DNA from 3 places in the Allobosea sp. 10L417 genome. Region 1 is predicted to be linked to each of the others. Evidence: predicted binding sites of a transcription regulator. Region 1 holds the regulator's gene; each other region holds the start of a gene.
The links. The regulator HrcA, encoded in region 1, represses chaperone genes, less so after heat shock. The targets are predictions, from matches to a motif close to GTTAGCACTCNCNNNNNGNGAGTGCTAAC.
Positions count from the first base shown of each region.

Region 2: groES (co-chaperone GroES) is a predicted target of HrcA. The motif match lies at 7,151-7,179, and genes of this name have one in related genera.
Region 3: groES (co-chaperone GroES) is a predicted target of HrcA. The motif match lies at 3,444-3,472, and genes of this name have one in related genera.

Region 1 is NZ_JBFTJP010000008.1:126,711-136,733, reverse strand. It holds gene AC1DE3_RS19695 (sn-glycerol-3-phosphate import ATP-binding protein UgpC) at 1-312, shown strand, start outside; gene hemW (radical SAM family heme chaperone HemW) at 470-1,675, opposite strand; gene rdgB (RdgB/HAM1 family non-canonical purine NTP pyrophosphatase) at 1,666-2,313, opposite strand; gene rph (ribonuclease PH) at 2,456-3,172, opposite strand; gene hrcA (heat-inducible transcriptional repressor HrcA) at 3,314-4,399, shown strand; gene AC1DE3_RS19670 (DUF3297 family protein) at 4,547-4,801, shown strand; gene AC1DE3_RS19665 (C40 family peptidase) at 4,950-6,158, shown strand; gene AC1DE3_RS19660 (N-acetylmuramidase domain-containing protein) at 6,174-7,439, shown strand; gene AC1DE3_RS19655 (hypothetical protein) at 7,439-7,867, shown strand; gene AC1DE3_RS19650 (N-acetyltransferase family protein) at 7,883-8,419, opposite strand; gene AC1DE3_RS19645 (helix-turn-helix domain-containing protein) at 8,416-9,015, opposite strand; gene lepA (translation elongation factor 4) at 9,266-10,023, shown strand, end outside.
Region 2 is NZ_JBFTJP010000002.1:66,552-76,574, forward strand. It holds gene AC1DE3_RS06530 (META domain-containing protein) at 1-319, shown strand, start outside; gene AC1DE3_RS06535 (ABC transporter ATP-binding protein/permease) at 359-2,452, opposite strand; gene AC1DE3_RS06540 (branched-chain amino acid ABC transporter substrate-binding protein) at 2,684-3,796, opposite strand; gene phnD (phosphate/phosphite/phosphonate ABC transporter substrate-binding protein) at 3,972-4,886, opposite strand; gene groL (chaperonin GroEL) at 5,108-6,745, opposite strand; gene groES (co-chaperone GroES) at 6,800-7,087, opposite strand; gene AC1DE3_RS06560 (MarR family winged helix-turn-helix transcriptional regulator) at 7,316-7,783, shown strand; gene AC1DE3_RS06565 (PaaI family thioesterase) at 7,879-8,361, shown strand; gene AC1DE3_RS06570 (DMT family transporter) at 8,348-9,190, opposite strand; gene AC1DE3_RS06575 (GNAT family N-acetyltransferase) at 9,187-9,690, opposite strand; gene AC1DE3_RS06580 (lipopolysaccharide biosynthesis protein) at 9,841-10,023, shown strand, end outside.
Region 3 is NZ_JBFTJP010000012.1:35,495-45,517, reverse strand. It holds gene AC1DE3_RS23975 (putative bifunctional diguanylate cyclase/phosphodiesterase) at 1-427, opposite strand, end outside; gene AC1DE3_RS23970 (GlxA family transcriptional regulator) at 494-1,480, opposite strand; partial or broken gene AC1DE3_RS23965 (transposase) at 1,798-2,267, shown strand; gene AC1DE3_RS23960 (DUF982 domain-containing protein) at 2,588-2,980, opposite strand; gene AC1DE3_RS23955 (usg protein) at 3,080-3,349, opposite strand; gene groES (co-chaperone GroES) at 3,612-3,926, shown strand; gene groL (chaperonin GroEL) at 3,983-5,608, shown strand; gene AC1DE3_RS23940 (hypothetical protein) at 5,694-5,894, shown strand; gene AC1DE3_RS23935 (hypothetical protein) at 5,951-6,217, shown strand; gene htpG (molecular chaperone HtpG) at 6,323-8,212, shown strand; gene AC1DE3_RS23925 (ABC transporter permease) at 8,683-9,567, opposite strand; gene AC1DE3_RS23920 (ABC transporter permease) at 9,567-10,023, opposite strand, start outside.

The sequences.
Region 1 (10,023 bases):
GACACCGTGTTGCAGGCGCACGACCTGCGCGAGGATCTGCCGCCCCAGATGCCGGTCGAGGTCGGCCTGAGGCCGGAGGATGTCGAGATCGTCTCCGATGACGATGCCGGCTCGCTGCCTTTCGATGTCGAGTTCATCGAGGAACTCGGCGCGACCCAGCTCTTCCACGGCAAGCTCTCCGGCCAGCCCTTCGTGATGCAGGCGGCGACCGGCGACGTTCCTGCTCAGGAGGGCCGGCTCTGGATCACGGTCGATCCCGGCAAGGTCCATGTCTTCGACCCGAAGACGGGCGCGCGGCTGGGGAAGGACTGAGCGGGGCGCTGCGGAAGCCGCAGGCGCTTGTACCCCGTCATGGTCGGGCTTGTCCCGACCATCCACGTCTTCGCTGGTCGAGGCTCGTGCTCAGGACCTGGATGCTCGCCACAAGGGCGAGCATGACGGCGGTGACGCCCGCGAATGACGGCGAACCTCAAGCCGCCAGATCGGCCACCAGCGCGTCGAGCAGCAGCGCGCCGTCCGGCGTCGCCGCGAGCCGGCCGCCTTGCCGGTGCAACAGCAGCTTCTCCTCGATCAGGCTGGCAATGCGCTTGGCATTGAGCTCGCGGCCTGCGAGCGCCTTGAACACTGCGGGATCGATACCTTCGACCAGACGTAGGCCCATCAGCAGATATTCGTCGCCCTGCGATTCCTCGCTCAGGCGCTCGTCCTCGACCAGGGCCTGACCCTCGGCCTCGACCCGTTCCAGCCAGATTTCCGGCCGCTTCTCGGTCGAATGCGCCATCCGCCCTTGCGCCGTCACCAGCCTGCCATGGGCGCCGGGGCCGACGCCGGCATATTCGCCATAGTGCCAGTAGACAAGATTGTGGCGGCATTCCGCGCCCGGCCGGGCGTGGTTGGAGATCTCGTAGACCGGCAGGCCGTGCTTGGCCGTGATCTCCTGCGTTGTCTCGTAGAGCGCCGCACCCGCATCATGGTCGGGGATGGCGAGCTTGCCGGCCCGGAACAGCCGCTCGAAGGCGGTGCCGGGCTCGATGGTGAGCTGGTAGAGCGAGAGGTGCTCGGCCGCGTGGCTGATCGCCAGCTCCAGCTCCGCGCGCCAGAGCGCCGGCGTCTGCGCCGGCGAGCGGGCATAGATCAGATCGAAGGAATAGCGCTCGAAATACTTGCGTGCGATAGCGACGGCCGCGAGCGCTTCCTCGGCCGAATGCATTCGGCCGAGCGCCTTGAGATCGGCATCGTTCAGCGCCTGCACCCCGAGCGAGACACGGTTGACGCCTGCCGCCCGGAAGTCACGGAAGCGGCCGGCCTCGACGCTGGTCGGGTTCGCCTCCAGCGTCACCTCGCAATTCGGATCGACCGTCCAGTGCTCGCCGATCGCGTCGAGGATCGCCCCGACCGTGCGGCCCTCCATCAGCGAGGGCGTGCCGCCGCCGAAGAAAATCGAGGAGACCGTGCGGCCCGGCGCCAGCGCGGCGCGATGCGCGATCTCGCGGTGGAAGGCGGCGATGTACCGGGCCTGATCCGGCGGCTGCAGGCGTACATGCGAGTTGAAGTCGCAATAGGGGCATTTGGCCAGGCAGAATGGCCAATGCACATAGACGGCAAAGCCCGCATCCGCAGTCGGATGCGAGGCGGTGGGCCGCTCCGACAGGGCGGCCGCGGCACTCACGCCGATTTCCTCAGGCAGGCGGCGGCAAGCACATGGAACGCGCGCGCCCGATGCGACAGGCCGGGCGAGCCATCGGCCGGGATGCCGTGCTTCTCGTCCGCCGTCATCTCGCCGAAAGTCTTGCCCTGGCCATCGGGGAGGAAGATCGGGTCGTAGCCGAAGCCGCCCGCGCCACGGGCCTCATGAGTGACCGTGCCGAAGACGCGCCCCTCGAACAATTCCTGATGGCCGTCCGGCCAGGCGATGACCAGCGCCGAGACGAAATGCGCCCTGCGTTTGTCGGGCGTGGCGGCACCGCGCTTGGCCAGCTCCATCTGCACGCGTGCGATCGCCGGGGCGAAATCCTTGCCCGGCCCGGCCCAGTTGGCCGAGAACAGGCCGGGCGCACCGTCGAGCGCATCGATGCAAACGCCCGAGTCGTCGGAGAGCGCCGGTAGCCCGCTCGCTTTGGTGGCGGCCACCGCCTTGATCGCCGCATTCTCCGAGAACATGGTGCCGTCCTCGACCGGCTCGGGCAGGCCGAGCTCTCCGGCCGAGACGAGCTCAATGCCGTAGGGAGCCAATAGCTGGCGCATCTCGCGCAGCTTGCCCTGGTTGTGGGTCGCGATCACGACCTTGCCGGTGAGGAGGCGGTGGTTCGACATCGGTTTTCTCGTATCCGCCTCGTCATCCCGGGCTTGAGCTGGGATCCATCGAAAGGCGCCGAAGCTCTACGATGGATTCCGGATCTCCGCTTCGCCAAGTCCGGAATGACGGCGTTGTTTCGTTGTCTATGCGATCAATCGATCAGGCTACCGCCGCCTTCTGCAGCGCGACGAGCTTGGAAACGCCGCCCTTGGCGAGCTTGAGCAGCGCGAGCAGCTCGTCCTCCGAGAAGGGCGCGCCTTCTGCCGTGCCCTGCACCTCGACGAGGCCGCCTGCGCCGGTGATGACGAAATTCGCATCGGTCTGCGCGCCGGAATCCTCGACATAGTCGAGATCGATCACCGGGTTGCCGGCGACGATGCCGCAGGAGACGGCGGCGACATGGTCCTTCAGCGGGTGGGTACCCTTGAGGAGCCCGCGGCCTTCCATCCACTTCAGCGCATCGTGCAGGGCGACCCAGGCGCCTGTGATCGAGGCAGTGCGTGTGCCGCCATCGGCCTGCAGCACGTCGCAGTCGACGACGATCTGGCGCTCGCCGATCGCAGTCAGGTCGACGACGGCGCGAAGCGAGCGCCCGACCAGTCGCTGGATCTCCTGCGTGCGGCCGGAGGGCTTGCCGGAGGTGACCTCGCGGCGCGTGCGCTCATGCGTGGCGCGCGGCAGCATCGAATATTCGGCGGTGACCCAACCCTTGCCGGTCCCGCGCAGCCACGGCGGCCCCTTTTCCTCGACAGTCGCGGCGCACAGCACCTTGGTCTCGCCGAACGTCACCATGCAGGAGCCCTCGGCATAGCGCACCACGCCGCGTTCGAGCGTGACCTTGCGCATCTCGTCGGCGGCGCGTTTGGAGGGTCGCATGAAATGATCCTGTCTTGCGGAGAAGTGGCGGCTTTTAGGCTCTCCCGCCCGGTACGGCAAGGCAGGAGCCTTTCCGCCCCTTGATCCATGCGCATCGTATGACGACAATAGGATGGAGGAACGGTTCGCCCGTAAAGGTTCATGAGCGCCCATACCCCCCGCCCCGAGACGATCAGCAGCCTGGTCGAGACCGATCAGCGCTCGCGCGAGATCTTCCGCCAGATCGTCGACGGCTTCCTGGCGACCGGCGAGCCGGTCGGCTCGCGCAACATTGCCCGCCTGCTGCCGATGTCGCTCTCGCCCGCGACGGTGCGCAACGTCATGACCGATCTGGAGCTGGCCGGGCTGATCTACGCGCCGCATACCTCTGCGGGGCGACTTCCGACAGAAAGAGGCCTGCGCTTCTTCGTCGATGCGATGATGGAGGTCGGCAATCTCACCTCCGACGAGCGCAAGCGCATCGAGGCGCAGATCAGGGCTGCCGCAACCAACCGCAGCCTCGACCAGACGCTGACCGAAGCCTCGGCGCTCCTCTCCGGCCTGTCGCGCGGCGCCGGCGTCGTCGTCACCACCAAGGCCGACCCAAGGCTCAAGCACATCGAGTTCGTCCGGCTCGATCCCGCCCGTGCGCTGGTCGTTCTGGTCGCGGACGATGGCACCGTCGAGAACCGCCTGCTGGCGTTGCCGCCCGGCCTGCCGGCCTCGGCGCTGAGCGAGGCGGCGAACTTCCTCAACGCCCGCATCATCGGCAAGACGCTCGCCGAGCTGCGGGGCGAGATCGCGACCCAGCGCTCGCAGATGGAGCGCGAGCTCGATGCGCTGACTGCGCGCCTCGTCGAGAACGGCATCGCCACCTCGTCGGGCCCGAGCAGCGACCGCCATCTGATCGTCCGTGGCCAGGCTAACCTGCTCGAGGATCTGAAGGCGCAGGAGGATCTCGAGCGCATCCGCCTGCTCTTCGGCGATCTCGAGACCCAGACCGACATGATCGATCTTCTGTCGCGGGCGGAGGACGGCGATGGCGTGCGCATCTTCATCGGCTCGGAGAACAAGCTGTTCTCGATGTCGGGCTCCTCGATGGTGGCGGCGCCCTTCCGCGATGCCGAGCAGCGCATCGTCGGCGTCGTCGGCATCATCGGCCCGACGCGCCTGAACTATGCCCGCATCGTCCCGATGGTCGACTACACCGCCAAGGTGGTCGGCAGCCTGCTCGACGGCGAGCGTTGAGGCGAGAGCAGGGTGCAAAAATAGTGAGAACCGTTTTTTCGCGATCCTGCTCTGACTTTTGAAGACGGATTTGGCTTCCGGCGCGGATGAGGCTACCTCTGCGCGCGAAAGCGACCCGTTCGCGCCCGAACATCCAAGGCCAGAGCCATGTCAGACCAGCTTCCCGACCGCCTCTCCGTCAACCCGGACAGCCCGTTTTACGACGCCGAGGTGCTGGCGCGCGACATCGGGATCCGCTTCAAGGGCGTCGAGAAGACCAATGTCGAGGAATATTGCGTCTCCGAAGGCTGGGTGAAGGTCGCGGCCGGCGCCGCCAAGGACCGCTTCGGCCGCCCGATGACGATCACGCTCAAGGGCGCTGTCGAGCCCTATATCCGCGGCGCGGCTCAGGCCGAGGGCTGACGGAAGGTTCCCCTACGGCTGAGGAGACGAGGCGCCGGGCAGTGGCCGGCGCTCTCGGGAGCCTCTCGCATTAACGCAGTTGCCGCTACGGCATTGCGTTGAGGCGGCGTATATGCATTGATCATGCAACCAATGGTTGCGTGAGGCGATGATGCTGTCTCCTTGGTTGCTGATTGCGAACACCCTCCGAGGCATCTCCGAATACAAGGGCCCAGCCGCGGAACCGCGGATCTTGGAGATGTTCCGCCTGTCGGGGCACGGTCAGGTCCGCAGCGACGAACAGGCGTGGTGTGCGGCTTTCGTCGGTGCCTGCCTCGTGCTTTCCGGCTACGCGTCGAGCCGCTCGCTGATGGCCCGCAGCTATCTCAACCTCGGTGCGAAGCTCGAAGAGCCACGCGAAGGCTGCATCGTGGTGCTCTCGCGCAACGAGGCGAACAGCTCTTACGGGCATGTCGGCTTTTTCCTGCGCGAGGATGACGAGCACTTGTTCGTGCTCGGCGGCAATCAGAGGGACAGCGTCACGGTCTCCAGCTATTCGAAGTCCAGGCTGCTTGGTTTTCGGTGGCCAACCGAGCGGGTGCCGGTTGCGGCCAGCGGCCTCCTGCCGAACATTCTGCAGCTCGGCGTACCCGACGAGCAGATCACGACGGAGGCTTTGGAGAACGAGCAACGCGGGGTGCTCGGCGCGATCGATGGAGGGCAAGGCCTCCCCGAGTTTCTGCCCCTCGGTCCTGGCGTCAATCCAGATTTCATCGACAAGGTCGAGGCCGTCCAGAAGCTGCTGAACAAGCAAGGCTATCCGCCCGGGACCGAAGATGGCGATTACGGGCTGCGGACAATGACGGCCGTCTTCTCCTTCCAGCAGGCCAACGGCATCCCGCCGACGGGCATCGTCGATGCCTGGACCTGGTTCCAGCTCCAGAACGGGGAGCCGATGCCGCTCTGGCCGGAGCGGCGCAACGAGACGGCGCGGGAGCTGAAGCGGGAGGGCTCGCAGACGATCGCGCTGACCGACCGCGGGCGCTGGCTCGCGCTCGCGACCGCGCTGTTCGGCGTATTGGGGCTGACGGATGCGCGAACCGGCCTCTTCGAGAAGACCGGTCAGTTGGCCACCAAGGCCGAAGCAGCCGCAACGCAGGTCGTGCAATCCTCTTCGGTGACGGACTGGGTCATGCCTGCGGCCCTTGCCGACGAGGCGGGGAGCTCCCTGCCCACGATCCTGCCGGTCCTTCTGGGTGCCAGGGGCGGAGTCTGGATCATATTGATCGCGCTTGCCGTCATGCTCTGGCGCAATGCTCAGGCGACCACCGCCCAGCGTGTCGACGAACACCGGACGGGCGCGAATCTGCGTTACTGATCGAGGGGGGAGCCTATGGTCGATTTCACGCAGGACATCGTCAACGAGATCACGCGGCTGGCCCAGACACAGGGGCTGGAGCCGGCCGTAGCTCTCGCCGTCGTCGAGGTCGAGAGCAATGGTCGCGCCTTCGAGGCCGACGGCGCCACTCCCGTCTTCCTGTTCGAGAAGCATGTCTTCCATCGGCTGCTGCGCGAGGCTGCGCCATCGCTGCTGGCGCGGGCGGAAGCGGAGGGTCTCGCCATCCCGAGCTGGCAACGCGCCTCTCAATACGCCGATCAGGGGCGTGCGGGCCGTCTGAGTGTGCTGCAGCGCGCCCGGGCGATTCACGAGGAGCTCGCCAATCGCTCGGCGTCTTGGGGCCTCGGCCAGATCATGGGCTTCAACGCGGTCGCGCTGGGCTACGCCTCGGCCACCGATATGGTCGCGAGCATGGCAACGGGCGTGACCGCGCAGATCGAGGCGATGCTGCGCTTCATCGCGATGAACCCCGCGATGACGCGGGCCTTGCGGAGCCGCGACTGGGCCGGTTTCGCGTATCGCTATAATGGCAAGGGCTACGCCGCGAACCGCTACGACACGCGGCTGGAAACAGCCTACGGGGCCTGGGCGGCGCGGTTGCGCATGCCCGGTGCTGCCGCCACGGTCCTGTCCCCTTCGGTCACGCGCGGGCGGACCGAGATGGAACGCGTGCAGGAGCACCTTGCCCGTCTGGGCTATTCGGTGGGCAAGATCGACGGTCTCTTCGGTCCAATCACCTCCGGCGCCCTCTTCGCCTTCCAGATGCAGAATGGCCTGTCGGCGACGGGACAGCCCGACGATGCGACCTTGCTGGCTCTCGCGGGCGGGTTGCCGATGCCGATCGCGCGGGCGCGAGCGCAGGCGACGCCGGGAGATCTGTATGAGGATGGCGTGCCTGCCATCGTGGCCGCCGACAACAACCGCAAGGCCGCGATCGGTGTCGGCGCAGCCGGTGTCGTCGGCGGGCTGGGAGCGATCCCCGGCATCGGTCAGTCGGTCGAAGGCATTTTCAAAGCCATTTTCATGCCGGGGGCCGGAACTGGCGATGTTGCGAAATCTCTCGGCGACCTCGCTGTCGGCGCCCTGCCATATCTCGGGTCCGCTGGCCTCGTTCCGGCGGCGGCCGTCGGGGCGGGATTGTTTCTGTTTCGCAGTATCGCGGGAATTGCAGAGGAGCGCGTCGCCGACCGCCGCAAGGGCTTCGAGAGGAACTCACCGTCACGTGCGGTCTTTGCGCCGGTCGAGCACTGGAGGGGATGATGCTAGGCAGATCGATGCATGTGGCATGTCGCGGCATCGCCGTCTGCGGTGCTGTTTTCGCCGTGATCGAGCCCCTCGCCGCGGCGCCCGCCCTTTCCGATCTCAAAGGCGACTGGGTTCTCGTCGTTGAGCGCGAAGGCCATCTCGGCCTGGCGATCGATGTCGTCGGCCAAGAGGTGATGCTGCGGGAAACGATCCGCGTTGGCTATGCCGAATGCATGCTGACAGGCAGCGGCGTCCAGATAGGCGGCACCGCAAGCGCCAAGGTCAACGCCTTCGTTGTTCACTGCAGCGGCAGACGCATGTTCGGCCACCCGCGGGATTGCACGTTCAAAGCCGGCCAGTTCGCTGACATCGCCGAGGTTTCCTGCAGCACCGGCAAGCAGGCCGGTCCGACCGTCGTGCTGCGGAGGATCCGCAAGAGCTGACCTCGCAAGAGCCCCTCAGCGCAAATCCTTGTAGAAGAAGGTCGATCCGCAATCGGCCCCGCCGGGCATCAGCGCAAAGCGCGGGATGGTGCCGACCTCCGTCCAGCCGAGGCGGTTGTAGAGCCGGCGCGCGGCACCATGTTCGTCGGTGTCGAGCACGAGCAGATTGCGGCCCATGTCCCGCGCCGCCGCCTCGGCATGCCGCATCAGCGCTTCGCCGATGCCTTGTCGGCGCGCGCGTGAATGCACCAGCACCTTGGCGATCTCCGCCCGGTGCGGCTGGTTCGGCTTGCCGATCAGATGCAATTGCGCCGTGCCGACGAGGCCCCCGGCAGTTCGTGCAACGAACAGGGTGACCTGCCGGCTTGCGACGCCGGCTGCGACATCGCGCCAGAAGCGCTCATAATCCGCCAGAGTGTTCCGATCCATGAAGCCGACGGAGGCGCCATTGGCGACGCAGTCGCGCAGGATTTCGGTAAGCGCGGGAATGGCTGCCTCGATAGCGCCGGCATCGAGCGTTTCGACGGCGACGGTGAGCGTGGTCGCGTTCATGCGGTATGTCCCGGAAAGGCGCCGCTTCTGGCGGCGAGGATGACGGTGTAACGAGCGGGCGCGCTGCCCGGATTGCGGTAGATGATCGCGCCGCGCAGATGCATCTGCAGGCAGTCGCCCTCGGCGAGCTCGTGGCGGGCGCCTTCGACCGTCAGGTCGAGCCGGCCCCGGAGCACCCAGACCTGCTGATCGAGCGCCGGAGCGCCGGTCGCGCTGTCGAGCCGCACTTCCGCGCCTGCGGGTAATTCGACCTCGACGATCTCGAAGCCCGAGCCCGTGCCGCGCGGCGAGACATTGCGGCGCAGATAGCCGCTCGCAGGATCGCGCCAGACCGGCTGGGCGTCGCGGCGTGCGAGCGGGCCGGTTCCTGCTTGCTCTTCCAGCAACGCCGAAAGCGAGAGGCCGAGCCCGGAGCCGAGCCGGACCAGGAGCGCCGCCGTCGGACTCGATTCTCCGCGCTCGACGCGCGAGATCATGGCACGGCTGACGCCGCTACGCTCGGCGAGGGCGTCGAGCGTCAGGCCATGGCGCTGGCGAGCCGCTTTCAGCCGCTGCCCGAGCAGGCGGTCGATCTCGATGTCGTTTTCAAATTCCATATTAGGAGAATAATTCTGATATATTGGAATTGGCAAGGGGGTGCGTTCGGACGGGTCCGCGACGGAGCCTCCGCCATCCGGCGGCTTGACCCGGGGCCTACTGGAGGGTTCTGTCGCGCTAAGATGGATCCCGGATCTCCGCTTTCGCTTCGTGCGGGATGACGAGGCGGCTCCGGGAAAAGCGCCCCGGAGCGACCTTCGGACAGGCCAACCGCTTGGCGCGAGGCGGCTTCACTGCTATGGCGCGCGCATGAGCACCCGCACCATCGACAATATCCGCAACTTCTCGATCGTCGCGCATATCGACCACGGCAAGTCGACGCTGGCCGATCGTCTGATCCAGCAGACCGGCACCGTCGCCGCCCGCGACATGAGCGAGCAGATCCTCGACTCGATGGATATCGAGAAGGAGCGCGGCATCACCATCAAGGCCCAGACGGTGCGGCTCGACTACCGTGCGCAGGACGGCAAGGATTACGTCCTCAATCTGATGGACACCCCCGGCCACGTCGATTTCGCCTATGAGGTCTCGCGTTCGCTGGCGGCCTGCGAGGGTTCGCTGCTGGTCGTCGACGCCTCGCAGGGTGTCGAGGCGCAGACGCTCGCCAACGTCTATCAGGCGCTCGACGCCAACCACGAGATCGTCACCGTCCTCAACAAGATCGACCTGCCCGCCGCCGACCCCGAGCGGATCAAGCAGCAGATCGAGGATGTGATCGGGCTCGATGCCTCCGAGGCCGTGCCGATTTCGGCCAAGACCGGACTCAATATCGAGGGCGTGCTCGAGGCCATCGTCCAGAAACTGCCGGCGCCCAAGGGCGATCCCGACGCGCCGCTGAAATGCCTGCTGGTCGATAGCTGGTACGATGCCTATCTCGGCGTCGTCGTTCTCGTGCGCGTCATCGACGGCGTGCTCAAGAAGAACATGACCATCCGGATGATGCGGGCGAAGGCGTCCTATGGCGTCGACCGCGTCGGCGTGTTCAAGCCCAAGATGCAGGAGGTCAA
Region 2 (10,023 bases), on a different contig from region 1:
CGGCGCGAGCTGGAGCGTCGTTCAGCTGAATGGCAAGCCCGTCTATGATCGCCGGGCGACGCTGATCATCGACAAGAACCTGCGCGGCACCGGTTTCGGCGGCTGTAACACCTTTTCGGCCTCGGCCTACCCTCTGCGCCAGCAGGGGATCGCGGTGGGGCCGATCGCCCTCACCAAGCGCGATTGCGACAAGGGGCTGCTCGAGTTCGAGCGCACCTTCCTCACCGCCCTGCGCGCAGCGCGCAACTGGGACATCGTCAATGGCCGCCTCGTCATCAAGGGCGCGGCCGGCGAGTTGACCCTCAGCCGCTCGCTCTGATCGCTTCAGCTTCGACCGGATGTTTCGGCGCCGGCTGCCTCAGGCAGCCGGCGTTTTTTCCATCGGTGTGGGGGTGAAGGTGTCGTCCGCGTTGGGTTCCATGGTGACGATGACGTCGTGCATGGAGCGCAGCGTCGTCCGGTGGCCGATCGAGACGATACGGGTCTGCGGGAGCTCCCGGTCGATCGTGGCGTAGATCTCGCCCTCCAGCTTCTCGTCGAGCGAGGCGGTGGCCTCGTCGAGAAAGAGCCAGTCCGGCTTGCTCAGCAGCGCCCGCGCAACGGCCAGCCGCTGCTGCTCACCGCCCGAAAGCCGCTGCCCCCAGAGATCGATTTCGTCGAGCTTGTCGGCGAGATGGCCGAGCTTGACCTTCTCCATTGCGGCGCGGATCGCGGCGTCGTCATAGGCGCCTTCCTTGGCGGGATAGGCCAGCGCGGCTCGCAGCGATCCTTGCGGCAGATAAGGGCGCTGCGGCAGCAGCATGATCTGCGCGTCGGGCGGAATCCCGACCTTGCCGTCGCCGAAGGGCCAGATGCCGGCAATGGCGCGGAACAGCGTCGACTTGCCCGAGCCGGACGGGCCGATCAGCAGGGTCGAGCGCGCCTTGCCGAAATCGAGCGCGCCGAGCTTCACGATCGGCTTGCCGTTCGGCAGCAGCAGCGTCGCGTTGCGGATGTGCAGGCCCTTGTCGCGCGAAGTCTCGCGGCTGAGCGCTTCCTCGCTGATCGGGCCGTGCTGCGCGTCGGCGATCGCTGTCTCGAACGAGGTCAGACGGTTGATCGAGGCGAGATAGGAAGCGATCGAGGAATAGCTGTTGATGATGAAGGAGAGCGCGGTCTGCACCCGGTCGAAGGCGCCGGCCACCTGCATCATGATGCCAAGCGTGATCGTGCCCGCGAAGTAGTAGGGGGCAAGGATGATGTAGGGCAGAACGACGCTGAGCTGATTATAGGACCATGTAAAGCTGTTTAGCTTCAACCGGCGCCAGACTAGTCGGTAGAAGTTCTCGACGATATCGCGGAAGCGCTGTGCTAGATGTGCGCGCTCCGTCGGCTCTCCGACCATCAGCGCGATCTGCTCTGAATATTCGCGCAGGCGCGCCAGGGAAAAGCGGAAATTCGCCTCGCGCTTCTCCTGCTCGAATTCGAGCCGGATCAGCGGGCGGCCGATGAGGTGGGTCAACCAGGTGGCCGCCGCGGCATAGAAGAACGCCACCCAGAAGATATAGCCCGGCACCGCGAAGGAGGTTCCCGGCAGGGTGAATGCGACGGGGATGTTCCAGAGGATGATCGAGAACGAGACCAGCGTCGAAACCTGCGAGAGCAGGGGCAGCGCGAAATTATAGGTCTGGTTGACGAAGGCGCGGGTGTCTTCGGCGATGCGCTGGTCGGGATTGTCGACGCTTCCGGCGAGCGCGATCCGGTAATGAGTGGCATGGTCGAGCCACCGCTGGGTGTACTCGTTCGCCATGAACTGCCGCCAGCGGATCAGGATCGTATAATTGGCGAAAAGTTCGATCAGGTTGGAAATAACAAGCAAGCCGGCCCAGACGCAGAAGACGTAGAAGAGCTGGTACCAGAACGCCGCCGCGTCCTTGTTCTGCAATGCGTCGTACATGTCGCGATTGAAAAAGGAGAGGCGAAGCGATGCGCCGACCTGCGCCTGGTTTATCACAATCAGCAAGACGAGCAGCGAAACAGCCAGGGCTCCGAGTCGAATTCTGAACGGCCCGATTGGCCAGAGATTGGCTGTTGTGATCTCATTAGATTCGAAATAGGGCGAGGCGAGCCGGGCGATGCGCGCGATCACCGGCACGAAGGAGATCGCGTAGATCAGGATGGCGAAGACGCCCACGGTGGTCGGCAGGCTGGACGGCACCGGCGGAATCTGCAGCGCCGGGGGCCACCAATCGATCTGTGCCAGCACCGCCGCCGCGCCGAACAACACATACTCGATCGCGAAGACGCCAGAGAATATGCGCAGGAAGAACGGAAGGGTCGGTGAGCGGAAGGTTACCGCTGCCAGAAGCAGGCCGACGACGCCCATGCCGATCAGCCCGGCCGAGCCGGCCTGCTGGCCGACGACCAGGGTGACAGCCGCCAACACGGCGACGAGGATGCTCAACAGACGCATGGGCAGGGATCCTGGCGGGAAACAGTGGGCTCCACGATTCGGACCATGTCGCAGCGGATGGGGCCTTTCAATGGCGATGCGCCCGAATGAGCAAATTGTCATCTGGTGGAGAGGCGGCGGCGAGGCTGAGACAGGCCGCCGCGCCATCAAGCAAAACGCCCCGGAACGAGCTTGGCTCGCCCGGGGCGGAAGGCAAAACCTAGCGGAACAGCGGCCCGCTAGCTGCAAGCATCACTGGGCGGCGACGATCTTGCCGGCATCCCATTTGTACATCGAGAAGCTCGGCGAACTCAGGTCGCCGGTCTTGCCGTAGGTCAGCGTGCCGATGGCCGTCTTGACGGGCGTGCCCGCCTGCAAGGCCTTGGCGGCGCCGCTTGCGTCGCCCGGCTTGCCGGCCTTCTCGATGGCGGCCTTGAGCACCTCGACCGCGGCATAGGCGTTGAGCGTGAAGGCCTCCGGCGGAATGCCCTTCTCCTTCAGCGCGGCGACCGCCTGGGCCGAGTCCGGGTTCTTCAGCGCGTCGGTGGCGTTGGTGAAGAGCGTGCCCGTGGCGTGATCGCCGCCGATCGCCGCGAACTCCGTGTTGGAGAGACCCTCGCCGCCGATGATCGTGGCCTTGACGCCGGCATCGGCGAGCTGGCGCGAGAGCAGGCCACCCTCGGGGTGGTAGCCACCGAAATAGATCAGATCGACATTGGCGGCCTTGAGGCGCGTCACGACGGCCGAGAGATCCTTGTCGCCGGGGTTGACGGTCAGCGCGACGACTTCCTTGAGCCCGCCGGCATTGATGCCCTTCTGGAAGGCGTCGGCGAGGCCCTTTCCGTAAGTGCCCTTGTCGTGGACGATCGCGATCTTCTTGTCCTTCAGGTTCTTCAGGACATAGGCGGCGGCGATCTCCGCCTGCTGGTCGTCACGGCCACAGGTCCGGAAGACATTGGTCAGGCCGCGCGTGGTCAGGGCCGGCGAGGTTGCGGTCGGCGTCACCATCAGCACGCCGCTTTCGGAGAGCACGTCGGAAACCGCCATGGCGACGCCCGAGGTCACCGGACCCACCACGAACTTGACCTTCTCGCCGACGAGGAGGTTGGCGGATGAGACGCCCTGCTTGGGATCGCCGGCATCGTCGGCGAGCTTCAGCACGAGCTTCTCGCCGAGCACGCCACCATTCTTGTTGATGACGTCGACGGCGGTCTGGGCACCGTTCTTCACCTGATCGCCATAGGCGGCGACAGGGCCGGTCAGCGGCGCGATGAGGCCGATCGTGATGTCGGCCTGGGCGGCCTGGGCCGAGAGGAACAGCGTAGCGGCCAGCGCGACGCCGGAGAGGAAGTGGGACTTTTTCATCTGCATCTCCCTACGACATGCAATTTATGCGCGCGATCCCGCCGGGGATCGCTTGTCGCCTGTATAGGCCAGGGGCGACCCGAGGGACACTGCCCGCATTTTCATCAGGCACGGCGACAAACGCATGGCAATGCCATGGCGGGCTTGGGGAGCTTGCGGGTGGCTCGGAAAGGCCTCAGCCGCTCCGCGCCTTGCGCTGAGCCTCCAGCTCTTCGGTGACGGCGATGACGTCAAGATAATCCTCATGGCGCGCGGGCGCATAGCGCGAGACATGGCCGTCGGTGAAGGTCTTCCAGACGTCCGGAGCGGCCTCTTTCATCGCGCTCATCGCGGCGACGAAGTCGTCCTTGAGACCCTGCGGCAGGTTGGCGCGCGTCGAAAACGGGCTGGAGGGGATCAGTGGCGAGGTCCAGAGCACGCGGGTCGAGCCGGCCTGGATCATGCCGCGTTGGGCGAGGCGCTGGGCGACGCCGGACTCGGTATTGACCTGATAGGTCGCGACGACGTCGAACTGGCCCCGCACCAGCGCCAATACGGAGTTGTCGTGCCCGCCGGAAAAGACCGTGCCGCTGAAATGAGCTTTCGGGTCGAAACCTTGCTTGCGCAGAAAATAGGCGGGGAAGGCGTATCCGGAGGTCGAGTTCGGATCGGCGAAGGCCATGACCTTGCCCTTGAGATCGGCAAGGTTCTGGTAGGGGCTCTCCGCGCGGACCAGCAGCACCGAATAGTACCCCTCCTGCCCGTGGTTATCGACATCGCGGAGCAGCGGCTGGAGCTTGTCGCCCAGCACGCGGCGCCCGAGCGCGTAGACCGCGGGCCCGAACCGGGCGAAGTCGACCTGATCGGCCCGCATCGCCTCGACAAGACCGGCATAGTCCGAAACTCGGAAGAACCGCACGGGCACGCCGAGACGCTGCGATAGGTAGTCGACCATCGGCTGGGTGCGGGCGACGGCACCCGCTTCGTTCTCGGCGGAAGAGACGCCGAAGCGCACCTCCTTGATGCTCTGTCGCCAGTCCGGCGCCTGCGCGAAAGCAGGGACGGCGGTCGTGGCGGCAAGGCCGGCGAGGACTGAGCGGCGTGTCGGCATGATGCCTCCCAGGGTACGCGAATGAATTGACCGCGGTTGGGTGCATGCATCAGGCGACGGCTGGATGGCGGGTGGATGACGGCGCCGTGAAACGCAGAAGGCCCGGCTTGCGCCGGGCCTTCCGTGGTCTCGCCGGGAGCGGTGGATCAGAAGTCCATGCCGCCACCGAAACCGGGCGTGCCCGGTTTCGGCAGTCAAAGCGCTTGAGCGCCTGGACTTCCTCAGAAGTCCATGCCGCCCATGCCGCCGCCGCCCATCGGGGGCATCGGGGCGTCCTTCTTCGGCAGGTCGGCGACCATCGCCTCGGTGGTGATCAGCAGGCCCGCGATCGAAGCCGCGTCCTGGATCGCCGTGCGCACGACCTTGGTCGGGTCGATGATGCCAGCCTTGACCAGATCGCCGTACTCGCCGGTCTGGGCGTTGTAGCCGTAGGAGTAGTCCTTCGACTCGAGCAGCTTGCCGATCACGACCGCGCCGTCATCGCCGGCGTTGTCGACGATCTGGCGGGCCGGAGCGGCGATCGCCTTGCGGACGATCTCGACGCCGGTCTTCTGGTCGTCGTTCTGGGTCTTGATGCCCTTGACCGAGGACAGGGCGCGCAGGAGCGCAACGCCACCGCCGGGAAGGATGCCTTCTTCGACCGCAGCGCGGGTCGCGTTCAGAGCATCGTCGACGCGGTCCTTCTTCTCCTTGACCTCGACCTCGGTCGCGCCGCCGACGCGGATGACCGCGACGCCGCCGGCGAGCTTGGCCAGACGCTCCTGGAGCTTCTCACGGTCGTAGTCCGAGGAGGTCTCCTCGATCTGGGCCTTGATCTGGCCGACGCGAGCCTCGATGTCCTTCTTCTTGCCGGCGCCGTCGATGATCGTGGTGTTCTCCTTCTCGATGCGCACGCGCTTGGCGCGGCCGAGCATGTTGAGCGTCACGGTCTCGAGCTTGATGCCGAGGTCTTCCGAGATCATCTGGCCGGCGGTCAGGATCGAGATGTCCTCGAGCATGGCCTTGCGGCGATCACCGAAGCCCGGAGCCTTGACGGCCGCGACCTTCAGGCCGCCACGGAGCTTGTTGACGACGAGCGTGGCCAGAGCCTCGCCCTCGACGTCCTCGGCGATGATGAGGAGCGGCTTGCCGGTCTGAACGACGGCCTCGAGGATCGGCAGCATCGCCTGGAGCGAGGACAGCTTCTTCTCGAAGACGAGGATGTAGGGGTCGTCGAGCTCGGCGACCATCTTCTCGGAGTTGGTGATGAAGTACGGCGAGAGGTAGCCACGGTCGAACTGCATGCCCTCGACGACGTCGAGCTCGGTCTCGGCGGTCTTGGCTTCCTCGACGGTGATGACACCCTCGTTGCCGACCTTCTGCATGGCCTTCGAGATCATCTCGCCGACCGACGAGTCGCCGTTGGCCGAGATGGTGCCGACCTGCGCGACTTCCGCGTTCGAGGTGACCTTCTTCGAGTTCTTCTTGAGATCGGCGACGATGGCCTCGACAGCGAGGTCGATGCCGCGCTTCAGGTCCATCGGGTTCATGCCGGCCGCAACCGACTTGGCGCCTTCACGGACGATCGCCTGGGCGAGAACGGTGGCGGTGGTGGTGCCGTCGCCGGCATGGTCGTTCTGGCGCGAAGCGACTTCGCGGACCATCTGGGCGCCCATGTTCTCGAACTTGTCGGAAAGCTCGATCTCCTTGGCGACGGTGACGCCGTCCTTGGTGATGCGCGGAGCGCCGAACGACTTCTCGATCACGACGTTGCGGCCCTTCGGACCCAGCGTGACCTTCACGGCATTGGCGAGGACATCCACGCCGCGCAGCATCTTGTCGCGGGCTTCAGTGCCGAATTTGACGTCTTTGGCAGCCATGAGAGCTACTCCTTGGACTGAAATTGAAAAGTTGAGAAAGCGGTCAGGCGGCTATCAGCCGACGACGCCCATGATGTCGGATTCCTTCATGATCAGGAGGTCCTGACCATCGATCTTGACCTCGGTGCCCGACCACTTGCCGAACAGGACGCGGTCGCCCTTCTTGACGTCGAGGGCAACGAGCTTGCCGGCCTCGTCACGCGCGCCGGAGCCGACGGCGATGACCTCGCCCTCCTGGGGCTTTTCCTTGGCGGTCTCGGGGATGATGATGCCGCCCTTGGTCTTCTCTTCGCTGTCAAGGCGGCGGACCACGACGCGGTCATGCAACGGACGGAACTTCATGGTTCTGTCTTCCTCTCGGTCTTATTCGGTTCGGGCGCCGCTGATGGACACCCGGGGGAGGCTGTTAGCAGTCAGCGAATGAGAGTGCTAACAGATGGCGGGGAGATAGGCTCGGGGTCCCGGAGAGTCAAGGAAGCCTGCGACAACAAAGTGAACGTCGCCGGATGCGGCACCGCAGCCCTTCGCCTTCCAGCTGCCGCACGCGCTAGAACACGCTAAGATGGCTGAATGACGACACTCCCTCCCCCGCCTGCGCCCGATCCGCGCCTCGACGATATCGCCCGATCCTGCGTGGCGCTGCATGTCCGGATGACGGCCCGCGCCGTCACCCGTGCCTATGACGAGGCAATGCGGCCGAGCGGGTTGAAGATCACCCAGTTCGTGCTGCTCTCGGCGCTGAGCACCGGACATTGGAAGTCGATCACCGAGCTGGCCGAGCGCTTTGCCCTGGAGCGGACGTCGCTGACCCGCAATCTCCAGCTCCTTGCCGCCGAGGGCATGGTCGAGCCGGTCGACTGCCGCGGTCGTGCCGCTGTCTATGCGGTGACGCAGAAGGGCAGGGCGGCGATCGAGGCTGCCATCCCCTTCTGGCGGTCGGCGCAGGACAAGATCGAAGGCGGCTTCGGCGAGGAGCGCTGGCGCGAGACCCGCGACGGGCTGAAGGCGCTGCGCCGCGCCGCGCGCGATCCGCGTTGAGATATCGAGGCTCCTTCCGCACGATTCCCGTTGGCTCTGTTGACGCATTCAACGTGCTTTCTCTATCGTGCAGATACACGAATTGAGGGGTGGTCATGGATCGAACGTTCGGAGTGGTGTCCCGCGAGGTGCTGGTCGCGGGCGATGGCCTGAGCTTCCTGCGCGGCATCATCGACGGCAGGCACCCGGCCCCGCCCTTCGCCGGGACCATGGATTTCGATCTGGTGGAGGCGGATGAAGGGCGGGTCGTCTTTGTCGGCAGGCCGTCCCCGCGCTTCTTCAACCCGCTCGGTACGATCCATGGCGGCTGGACCGCGACGATCCTCGATTCCGCCATGGCCTGCGCCGCCCATTCCACGCTCAAGCCGGGCGAGGGTTACACCACGCTCGAGATGAAGCTGAACTATGTCCGGCCGGTGATGCCGGATTCCGGCACGGTGCGCTGCGAAGGCAGGCTGATCCATCGTGGCGGTTCCGTCATCACGACGGAAGGCAATCTGCGCGACGAGCGCGGCAAGTTGCTCGCGCACGGCACCGAAACCTGCATGGTGTTTCCGGCGAAAGCTAGCGCCGGCTGACCGCGCCGGCGCCGGCCACGATCAGGAGCGCTCCGAGATAGGTCGTGTAGAGCGGCACCTCGCCGAAGAGGAAGAAGCCGAGCAGGCTCGCCCAGATCAGGGCGGTATATTCGATGGCCGCCAGCCGGGACGCCGCAGCCTTGGCATAGGCCGAGGTAAGCGTGAGATGGCCCGCGACGCCCAGCGCACCGGCGAAGAGATAGATCGCGAGATCCGCCAATGTCATCGGCACGAAGGCGAGGAATGCCGGGACGGCGAGGCACAGCGCCGGCCCGATATTCTGGAAGGCGACGATGACCGTGGGGTGCTCCCGGACCGCGATGCGCCGCAGCAGGATCAGGTTGAAGGCGTAGCTCACCGCCGAGAACAGCGCCGTGGCGACGCCGAGGCTGGCGCCGCTGACATGGCCCTGCAACCGCGGCCAGACCATGACCAGCATGCCGGCGAGGCCGAAGGCGAGCGCCTGCAGCACGCGCCGGTCGATCGTCTCCTTGAGGAGCAGGCCGCCGAGCACCGCGACGAAGACAGGGGCAAGGAACGACAGCGTCAGTGCTTCGGCGAGCGGCAGCACCGAGACCGAATAGAAGAAGCTGCCAGCCGTCAGCACGACGAGCGGGACGCGCGCGACATTGCCGATGATGCTGTCGCGGGTCGGGCGGGCCGGGCGGGCGAGCGCGAGGACGGCGAGCGCGCAGAGGCCGCCCATCAGGAAGCGCATGAACAGCGCGACGATGAAAGGATGCTGCTGCATCTGGCCCTTGATCACCGCATCCATGGCGGTGAGGAGGGCGATGCCGAGCGCAGCGCGCAGGGCGATGGACAAGGTCATGCCGGCGGCGCGGCAAGCGGCTTGCGGAAATGGTATTCCCAGCTCGCGGAGACGTCAGCCAGATAGCGCTCGCCCGGCCAGCGCACGAAACCGAGCTTTTCGTAGAAGCGGTGGCCACGCGCGAAGCGGCTGTCGGACCATAGCATCATCTCGCTGAAGCTGCCGGCCTCGGCGAAGCGCAGCGCCTCGTCGAAGAGCGCCTGCGCCAGGCCCGAACCGCGAAAGGCCGGATCGGCATAGACCTTGGTGATCTCGATTGCGTTCTGCTCCGGCAGCGGCGTGACGCCGAGCGAGCCGGCGATGCCGCCATGGGGCGAATCCGCGATCCAGAGTTTTCCGCCTTTGGCTGCGAAGTGGCTGGCCGGGCGACGCAGTTCGGGAAACTCGGACCATTCGAAATGGCAATTCGGATATTCGGCGAAGCTCGCGGCGATGAGCCTGGCGAGCGGTTCGGAATCAGAATCGCGGGCGTCGCGGATCGGCGGTAGCAAGGCAGTCATGGCGATTGACTTAGAGCATCGGATTGTTCCGAGAAACCCGATTCCACTTTTCGATCCGATGGCCTAGAGGCTGTTAGGGACCATGGCAGGTTTCCTGCGCTTGCCGGTGTCAAAAGACCCTTGCCGCACGGGCGCCGCGACCGAGACAACATGACCGTTCTTCTGCCCTTCATCGTCAATGCCGGGCTGAACTTCGTCCTCGGGTTGCTCGTCGCCCTGTTCCTGGGGCCCGAGGCGTTCGGCCTTTATGCCATCGGCGCCGCGATCGTCGTGCTCATCAACACGGCACTGCTCGACTGGCTGAAGCTCTCGGTCGTCCGCTTCTATTCGGCG
Region 3 (10,023 bases), on a different contig from region 1:
GAATACCAAGGTAGAGCAGTTCGCCACCGACGGTGAAAGGTCTAAGGCTGAGGTTGTTCCAGAAGACCGACCCGTCTTTACGATGATTGCGAAGCGTGACGTCCACCGGTTCGGTGGCCCTGATGGCCTCTCCGATGCGGGCGACTTCCGGTTGATGGCGTTCATTGCCCTGTAGATACCGGCAATCCTTCCCGAGCACTTCGTGACGCGCATACCCCGTTAGACGTTCGAAGGCCCGGTTGACGTAGAGAAGCGGTCCGTTCCCCCCGGAAACCCGGGCGATCGCCACACCGTCGGAGAATTCCTCGACGAGCGGCGGCAGAATCGAGCGGAGCAGCGCGTCCGAGCCGAGATCCCCATTCCCAGCGCAGGGTCCCGGCGCGAACTTCATGAACTCCAACGGCTTCAGTCCCTTGAACTCCTTCATACCCAAGCAATGGCGCTGTTGCCCGTAGCCGGGCAATCCGCGGGCACGGCGGTTTCGAGACAACCGTCAGCCGATTTCGGACATAGTGGGTCTCGACCCGTCTCCAGATGTCCGGAACCGATCGCGGTAGTCCGAGGGCATCGCTCCGAGATGCGCAAGAAAGGCGCGACGCATCGCCCGCGCCGAGCCGAAACCGCATTTCGCGGCGATAGAATCGATCGATAATCGGCTGCCTTCGAGCAGAAAGCGCGCGACATCGATCCGTGTGAGATCGACATACTCGGCCGGCGAGGTTCCCACTTCCTGGGTGAAGACCCGCGTGAAGTTGCGCGGGCTCATTGCCGCGATCTTCGCCAAGGCGTTGACGGACAGATCAGCAGCCGGGTGGTTCAGGATGTACTGCAGGACCTTGTAGAGGCGACTGCGGTCGACACCTTGCGCCGCCAGATGCATGCTGAATTGAGACTGATCCCCCGGCCTCTTCAGAAACACAACCAGACGGCGGGCGACATAAAGCGCAACGTCCCGGCCAAGATCCTCTTCGACGAGCGAAAGGCCGAGATCGATCGCCGCGCTCGATCCGGCGGACGTGACCATGGGGCCATCCCGGATGAAGACCCGGTCTCCGTCCACCTTCGCTTCTGGGAAGCGTTGGGCGAGGAGAGGCGCATACTGCCAGTGCGTTGCGACGTGGCGTCCGCCGAGAAGTCCTGCGTCACCAAGCAGGAAAGCTCCCGTGCAGACCGAGCCGTAACGTCGCGTCTGCGGGGCTGCGCGTGAGAGCCAGTCGATCATGCCCTTGCCGGGGGCATTGGGTATGCCCACGCTTCCAGCCACAAGAAGGGTGTCGGGATCCTTCGGACACATAAGGTAGTCTGAGTCGGGCAAAACTCTCAGTCCCGACCCGCAGCGGAGCGGGCGGTTTTCTTCCGCAACGATACCGACCTCGTAGAAACCTTCGGCAACACGCGCGTTCGCTTCGGCAAACACGTCCATCAAGCCCGCGAGTTCCAGCGAGTGAACGTCGGAAGGCGCGAAGATGATGACCCGCACGTGGATATTCCTCGAGAAGCGCTGACTGGGATATGGCGATATGCCAGCCCGCAGCAGCCAGTCGGTCTACGTGGTGGCTTCTGACGCATGCTGCGATGGCGCCGGCCAATTCCGGCTAAGCGGGGCTGCTCAAGAAAATCAGAGGCCCCCCCGCGATTGACACTCACGTACGCAGGTGATCATCCTCTTGCCGTCATGCTGTCATCCTCTCAGGAATTGTCGCTTTCGGCAAACTTGGAATGGTGGCTTTGCTGCGGCTGTGAAATCCTGATTCAGTCGTCCTAACGGAGGGCGGCGCGACGAGGGGCGAGCGGCGGGTGGCGCAAGAAGCTCTGTTTTACGCCGCGTGAGCATTGGGTGCGCGCTATCGATCGCTTCGTCGAACTTTCGGAGATTCGCGCGCATCTGCGCCCGTTCTACAGCGAGATGGGCCGGCCTTCGGTCGATCCCGAGCCGATGATCCGGATGCTGCTCATCGGCACTGCTTCGGGATCCGCTCGGAGCGTCGGCTCTGTGACGAGGTCCATCTGAACCTGGCCTATCGCTGGTTTTGGCGACTTGGGCTGGAGGGCGATGTTCCCGACCACTCGAACTTTCTCGAAGAACCGGCATGGCCGCTTTCGTGAGAACGATCTCCTAAACGAGCTGTTCGAGAAGACCGTCCCGCGCTGCATCGCGGAAGGGCTGATCCGAAGTTCCGCGCTCCGATCCGCCGGCGCAATGGACGGTTCGCCTATGCACCAACTATCTGATCGATCTCGACCATGCCGTCATCGTCGATGTCGAGGCTAAGTCGCTACGAGCTCCCAAGGAGCGACGTCCGAGGGAGGGAGCAGATGATGGCGCCGATTCCGTAGCATGCCGCTGCCCAATGTCGGCCGACTGCGCTTTCAACTAGCCAATTTTGCGCCCAGCTGACCCCATCGAGTGCCAAAGAGTACGCAGAGAACGCAGGCACCCAACGGCATCAACCGCTCATGACAAAGCTGCCAGACCTTGACCCGTTAGAGAACGGTATCGGCGCATGGCGTACACAAACCGGCGGGCGCCTGCGGAGACCCAGCTTACGAAGAGCCCGGCCTCGCTAAAGCGAGGTCGGGCCCTTAATCAGGCGTGGCCGCGCGAGCCTTCCCTCCGGCTGCCGGCGAATGCGGCGACGTCGGGCGCGAGAAGCTCGTGCTTTTCCGCCCATGACGCGAACAAGCCGCGCGCCGTATCCGGTTCGATCTCGCCGCGGATCGCCGCCAGGCAAGCCTTCAGCGCAAAGCCGTGGACCGCATCTCGCCTGCTGATCGGCAAGTCGGCCAGGAACATGTAGGCCTCCATCGCAGAGGCGATTGCCGCCGGATACCCGAGCCCGGTCAGGATCACGACCGGCCTCTCGAAGTCGTCTGATGTCATCATGCAGTCCTCCCCGAACGAGGAGCGATTGCCAACGTTGCCATAGCCATATCCTCCTGGAAGCAACATGGATCCGGTTTGGTTGATTGCCGCCCGCATCGAGCCGATTGTCATGATCGGCGGCTCCCTGATTCTGGTGAGGGTTTTGCTCAGATCAAGCCCTTGCAGCGATCGATCGGGACGAAGCGCAACTCGTCGCTACTGGAGCCGGAATTCGCCGCTCACCGCACTGAGGTCGGCCGGGCCGATCAGGTCCTTGTGCGCGACGGTGATGCGGAACAGCTTGCCGTCGAGCTTGGTCTGCCAGAAGGCGAGGAACTTGTTGAGCTCGGGGAAGCGCGGGGCGAGGTCGTAGTCCTGCCAGATGTACTCCTGCAGGATCGAAGGGTGGTCGGGCAAGCGGTATAGGATCCCGGCGGTGGTCAATCCGTAGCCGGCGATCTGGCGGGCGAAGTCTGTCGAAACCATTCCTTTCAGCTCCCAGGTTTCACTGTCCCGATGGCAGCGCGTTTCCAACGCCTTGGCAAGCCAAAAAGTTGCGTTTGCGCTGCCTTTTCAGCCTGTTAGCACTCAATCAAAAAAAGTGCTGCCGGCCTCTTGAAGGCAAAAATCGGGCAACCCAAATCATCGCGCGGGCACGGCGCCTCAGGGGCGCGCGGAACCTCGCCGCGAGACCCGAACAGGGCCGACCCGCTTTGACATGTGACCGACATGGAAACCGGAGGAACTCATGAAGTTTCGGCCACTGCATGACCGCGTCGTCGTGAAGCGCATCGACGCCGAGGAGAAGACCAAGGGCGGGATCATCATCCCCGACACCGCCAAGGAGAAGCCGCAGGAGGGCGAGGTCGTCGCCGTCGGCGCCGGCGCACGCGACGAGACCGGCAAGCTCGTGCCGCCCGACGTCAAGGTCGGCGACCGCGTGCTCTTCGGCAAATGGAGCGGCACCGAGGTCAAGATCGATGGCCAGGACCTTCTGATCATGAAGGAATCCGACATCATGGGCGTCGTCGAGACGACTGCCGCCCTCAAGAAGGCCGCCTGACGGGGCCTCATCCCCATCATCAACCTGAAACCTCAAGTCTGAAGGAGTGAGGAATCATGGCTGCGAAGGACGTGAAGTTTTCGCAGGACGCGCGCGAGCGGATGCTGCGCGGCGTCGACACGCTGGCGAATGCCGTGAAGGTCACGCTGGGTCCCAAGGGCCGCAACGTCGTGATCGAGAAGTCGTTCGGGGCGCCTCGGATCACAAAGGACGGCGTCACCGTCGCCAAGGAGATCGAGCTTTCCGACAAGTTCGAAAACATGGGCGCCCAGATGGTCCGCGAGGTGGCATCGAAGCAGAACGACGCGGCTGGCGACGGCACGACGACGGCGACCGTGCTCGCCCAGGCGATCGTTCGCGAAGGCGCCAAGGCGGTGGCCGCCGGCATCAATCCGATGGACCTGAAGCGCGGCATCGATTTAGCCGTCGAAGCGATTACGAAGTCGCTCGGCGAGCACTCGAAGACCATCACCGGTTCGGAGGAGGTCGCGCAGGTCGGTACCATCTCCGCCAATGGCGACCGGACGATCGGCGAGATGATCGCCGAGGCGATGAAGAAGGTCGGCAGCGAGGGTGTCATCACCGTCGAGGAAGCCAAGACAGCCGAGACCGAGCTCGACGTCGTCGAAGGCATGCAGTTCGATCGCGGCTATCTCTCGCCTTACTTCGTGACCAACACGGAGAAGATGGTCGCGGAACTGGAAGACCCCTTCATCCTGATCCACGAGAAGAAGCTCTCGGGACTCCAGACGATGCTGCCGCTACTGGAAGCGGTGGTGCAGACTGGCAAGCCGCTGCTGATCGTGGCGGAGGATGTCGAGGGCGAGGCCCTGGCCACGCTCGTCGTCAACAAGCTCCGCGGCGGCCTCAAGATCGCTGCCGTCAAGGCTCCGGGTTTCGGCGACCGCCGCAAGGCCATGCTGGAGGACATCGCGATCCTGACCGGCGGCACCGCGATCAGCGAGGATCTCGGCGTCAAGCTGGAGACCGTCACACTCGACATGCTCGGCCGGGCCAAGAAGGTCCGCATCGAGAAGGAGAACACGACCATCGTTGACGGGGCCGGCGCGAAGGTCGAGATCGACGCCCGCGTAGCCCAGATCAAGGCCCAGATCGAGGATACCACCTCGGACTACGACCGCGAAAAGCTGCAGGAGCGTCTGGCCAAGCTCGCCGGCGGCGTCGCGGTGATCCGCGTCGGCGGCGCGACCGAGGTCGAGGTCAAGGAGAAGAAGGATCGCGTCGACGATGCCCTGAACGCGACCCGCGCTGCGGTGGAAGAAGGCATTCTGCCCGGCGGCGGCGTCGCGCTCCTGCGCGCGGTCAAGGCGCTCGAAGGTGTCGTGCCCAGCAATGAAGACCAGAAGACCGGCATCGAGATCGTCCGCAAGGCGATCACTGCCCCGGCCCGCCAGATCGTCGAGAATGCCGGCGGGGATGGCGCGGTCGTGGTCGGCAAGCTGCTGGAGTCTACGGATTACGCCTGGGGCTACGATGCCCAGACCGGCGAATATGGCGATCTGGTCAAAGCCGGCATCATCGACCCGACCAAGGTCGTGCGCACGGCGATCCAGGATGCGGCATCGGTCGCGGGCTTGCTGATCACCACCGAGGCGATGATCGCCGAGGCGCCGAAGAAGGATCCGGCGCCGGCCATGCCCGCCGGTGGCATGGACTATTGAGCATGGAGGGCGCCGCTTCGGCGGCGCCCTCTTCCAGCGCCGCGATCTCCCGGCACGCCGAGGCAAAGCCATGCCCTTTTCAACGTTGACCGATCCCGTCGATCTGGCCCGTGCCGAGGCCGCACTCGAAAAGGCATGGGCCGAACTCAAGCCGTCGCTTCCGGAAGGCTCTCGCGAACACGAGCGAAACAACCTCGCATATATCGTTGCTTCGCTGGTTCCTCTGGCGCTCGACGAGGATGATCTCGCAGAGCGTGCGATCGATCGGTTTCGCGAGAAAGCCTAGTCGAGAGCCCCCCGGGAAAGCCCCTGCATTCGTCTCAATCGCATCTGGCATCCGACATGACCGACGGCCCGCAGCAACCTAAGGACATCGCCCCTTCCGACCACTTCAAGGCTCTCATCACCAACGCCGAAAGCGCGACATATGGATTGAAGGATAACCTCTTGGCCGTCATGACACGGGATGGATCGGCAAGTTGGCAGACCGTCGCCGCCCATGTCGAGGCCCAATTGCCCGGCGCGGGCGAGTTCGCGACCGCGCGGTTGAACGCCATACTTGCTCTGATCAGGACGCTTTCCAACCGACAAGCGTCGGGGAGCCGATGAGTTCCGCTCCCAATCGTCGCCCCGACCGGCTAGCTTGCCGCGTTTCCGCGGGATATCGCTCTCTGCCAGGAACTCCCTGCCGCCCCGTCTCTTCGAGAAACCCCGATGACAACGACCGCCACCACAGCCGAGCATCGCAGCTTCGAAGCCGACGTCTCTCGCCTGCTCCATATGATGGTGCATTCGGTCTATTCCGACCGGGACGTTTTCCTGCGCGAGCTGATCTCGAACGCAGCCGACGCTTGCGAGAAGCTGCGCTACGAAGCGATCGGCAAGCCCGAGCTTCTGGGAGAAGAGCCTAAGCTTGCGATCACCATCTCGGCCGAACCGGAGGCCGGCAAGCTGACCATTGCCGACAACGGCATCGGCATGAGCCATGACGAGATGATCGAGGCCCTCGGCACGATCGCCCGTTCCGGCACGCGTAGCTTCATGGAGCGGGTCGCGACCGCCGATGGCAAGGACGGCGCGCAGCTCATCGGCCAGTTCGGCGTCGGCTTCTATTCCGCCTTCATGGTCGCCGCGAAGGTCGAGGTCGTCAGCCGCCGGGCCGACAGCGCCGAAGCCTGGACTTGGTCCTCGGACGGCAAGGGCGAGTTCACGGTGGCGCCAGCGGCGCTGGACGAGGCTCCGTCTCGCGGGACGCGCGTGACGCTTCACCTGATGGAGGATGCCAAGTCCTATGCCGAGCGCTGGACGCTGGAGCGCATCGTCAAAGAACAGTCCGGCCATGTGCCCATCCCGATTTCACTCATTACGGAGCCGGGAGCAGACGCCGTCGCCCTCTCCGACGGGGCCGCGCTTTGGACCAAGCCCAAGAGCGAGATCACCAAGGACGAATACGCCGATTTCTACCGCAGCGTTGCGGGGCAATATGACGAGCCGGCCGCTACGATCCATTTTCGCGCTGAAGGCCTGCACGAATATACAGCGCTGGCCTTCGTCCCGGGTGCGCGCCCCTTCGACCTCTTCGACGCCGACCGCAAGGGGCGGATCAAGCTCTATGTGAAGCGCGTCTTCATCACGGACGAGGCCGAACTCCTGCCGCGCTACCTGCGCTTCGTACGCGGCATCGTCGACACCGCCGACCTGCCGCTCAACGTCTCCCGCGAGATGATCCAGGACAGCCCGCTGCTCGGCGCGATCAAAAAGGGCGTCACCAACCGTGTCCTCTCCGATCTCGCGAAGCTGGCCGAGCAGGATCCGGACACGTTCCGGCTGATCTGGGAAAATTTCGGCGTCGTCATCAAGGAAGGGCTCTATGAGGATTTCGCTCGCCGGGATCAAATTCTAAGCCTCGCGCGCTTCCGCACGACGGCTTCAGGTGAAAGCTGGCGTAGTCTGAAGGACTATGTCGGTGCGCTGAAAGAGAACCAGACGGCGATCTATTACATCGCCGGCGACAATGCCTCCCGGATCGCCAGCTCCCCGCAGCTCGAAGGCTTCCGGGCGCGCGGTATCGAGGTGCTGCTTCTCTCCGATCCGATCGACAGCTTCTGGGCGTCGGCCGCGCCGGATTTCGAAGGCAAGCCGTTCAAGTCGGTGACGCAAGGTGCCGCCGATCTCGGTCTCATCCCGCTGCTCGACGGCGCGGCGCCTCCTTCCGCAGAAACGAACGAGAAGATCACCTCTCTTCTCACGTCGATGAAGGAGATTCTGGCCGAGGAGGTCGCGGATGTCCGATCCTCAGACCGATTGACCGAGAGCGCGGTCTGCCTTGTTGCGTCGGACAAGGGGCCGGATCGCCAATTCGAACGCCTGCTCAGCGCCGCGGGCCGTGTCGAAAGCGCGGCCAAGCCGATCCTCGAGGTCAACCCGCGCCATGCGATGGTCTCGGCCGTCGCGTCTATCGAAGATGGTGCCCTGCGCGCTGACATCGCTCATCTTCTCCTCGACACCGCCCGCGTGCTCGATGGCGAGCCCCCCGCCGATGCGAGCGGTTTCGCCGAACGGGTTGGCAGAGTGGTCGCGAGAGCCACGGCAAAGGCTGAATGATGCAATTTGAGATGAGCGCGGACAGGTCCTACCTACTTTCTTCGGTCTAGCAGCGCGGCGAGCGGGGGAGCTTTCCGCTGCGCTGCTAGCGCGTGCATAGTCCGCTTCCTGGCGCTGAGTTGAAGTCGGCTCTTGGCGCTGAGTGCTGGCTAGCTCCTAGCGGCATTGGCAGTTGCCAGCGAGGATTGGTGGCAGTTGCTCGCTCGTGGTGTCTTTGCTGCAGCTGCGGCGAATGCTGGCCTGCAGAGGAGACCGAAGCAGTCCGTCTTTCCCTGGAAGGAATGACGGATGATTGTCTCGACGAGGATTCGATCATCGACCCGTACGTCTGAGGCGCTTCGGCGTTGCACCGCGACAGCATCGGAAGAGGGGGCGTGCTTAAGTCATGTCGACGCTGCGCCGCTTCCTGACATTGGGCTGCCGCTGGAAAGCGGACGTTAGCCGCGTCGGCAGGCCGCGCGAGTTCGAACTTAAAGTTTCGGATCCAAAGCGTCCCGTAGTCCGTCGCCAATAAAATTGAACGATGTCACCGCGAGCGTGATTGCGGCACCGGGGATGATCGCGAGCCAAGGGGCGCTGGTCAGATAGCTCTGTGCGCTTTCAAGCATGTTACCCCAACTCGGAGTCGGCGGCTGGATGCCGAAGCCCAGAAACGAGATATAGCTCTCGGCAAGGATCGCGTGTGCGACATTCAGCGTGGCTGCAACGACGATGGGCGCCACGGCATTGGGCAGCAACTCCCGCAGCATGATGCGCCGGCTGCTGGCGCCGAAGGAGACGGCAGCCTGGGCGAACTCGCGGGTCTTGAGGGATCGGATCTGAGCCTCGACGACGCGCGCGACCTCCATCCAGGATGTCATGGCGATCAGGAGGACGATTGACGGCACCGAAGGCGAGACCAGCGCCGAAATCGCCAGCAGCAGGAAGATCGATGGAAAGCACAGCATCGCGTCGACGAAGCGCATGAGGACTGCGCCAACGGCCCCCTCATAGAAGCCGGCGACCATTCCGACGACAATGCCGATGCACATTGCGATGAGCATGGCGGAGAAGCCGACCGCGAGCGAGATGCGGCCTGCCATCAGGAGACGGGCGAGAATGTCGCGACCGAGCGGGTCGGTTCCCAGAATGTGCGGACCTGAGAAAGGCACTGCGAAGCGCGAGCGAATGTCGATGAAGGTGTCCGTATAAGGCAGAAGCATGGGACCGAACACGCAGGCGAGCGTCAGCAAGACGATCGTGACGGTACCGAAGACGGCCAGCTTGTGACGACGGAACCGCCGGAAACCAGGGCTGGTCCAGAAACCCGGGGCCGGGCCGAGCGAAACCTCGCTCACGAATGGCGCGCCGCTCATCACCGGCTCCCGGAAATACGGGGGTCAGCGACCCCGTAAAGCAGATCAGCGATCAATGAACCCAGGAGCACCAGAACCGCTGAGAACATCAGAATGCCCATTACGACGGGGTAGTCGCGATAGCTGATGGAATCGAGGAACAGGCGCCCCATGCCAGGCCAGGCGAAGACGGTCTCCGTCACCAGGGCGCCTGATAGCAACGTTGGAACGTGCAGACCGGTGATGGTGATCATCGGGAGCAACGCGTTCCGGAGTGCGTGCCGCACCAGGATCTGACGCTCGGGAACGCCTTTGGCACGAGCCGTGCGGATGTAGTCCTGGTTGACGACATCCAGCATCGAGGAGCGCATGTATCGGCTCCAGACCGCCGTTGAAACCAGGGCCAGCACGATGCAGGGCCCGATCAGGTGATGCAGCTGGTTGAGCAGAGAGCCGTCGCCGACCGTGTAGCGGTTG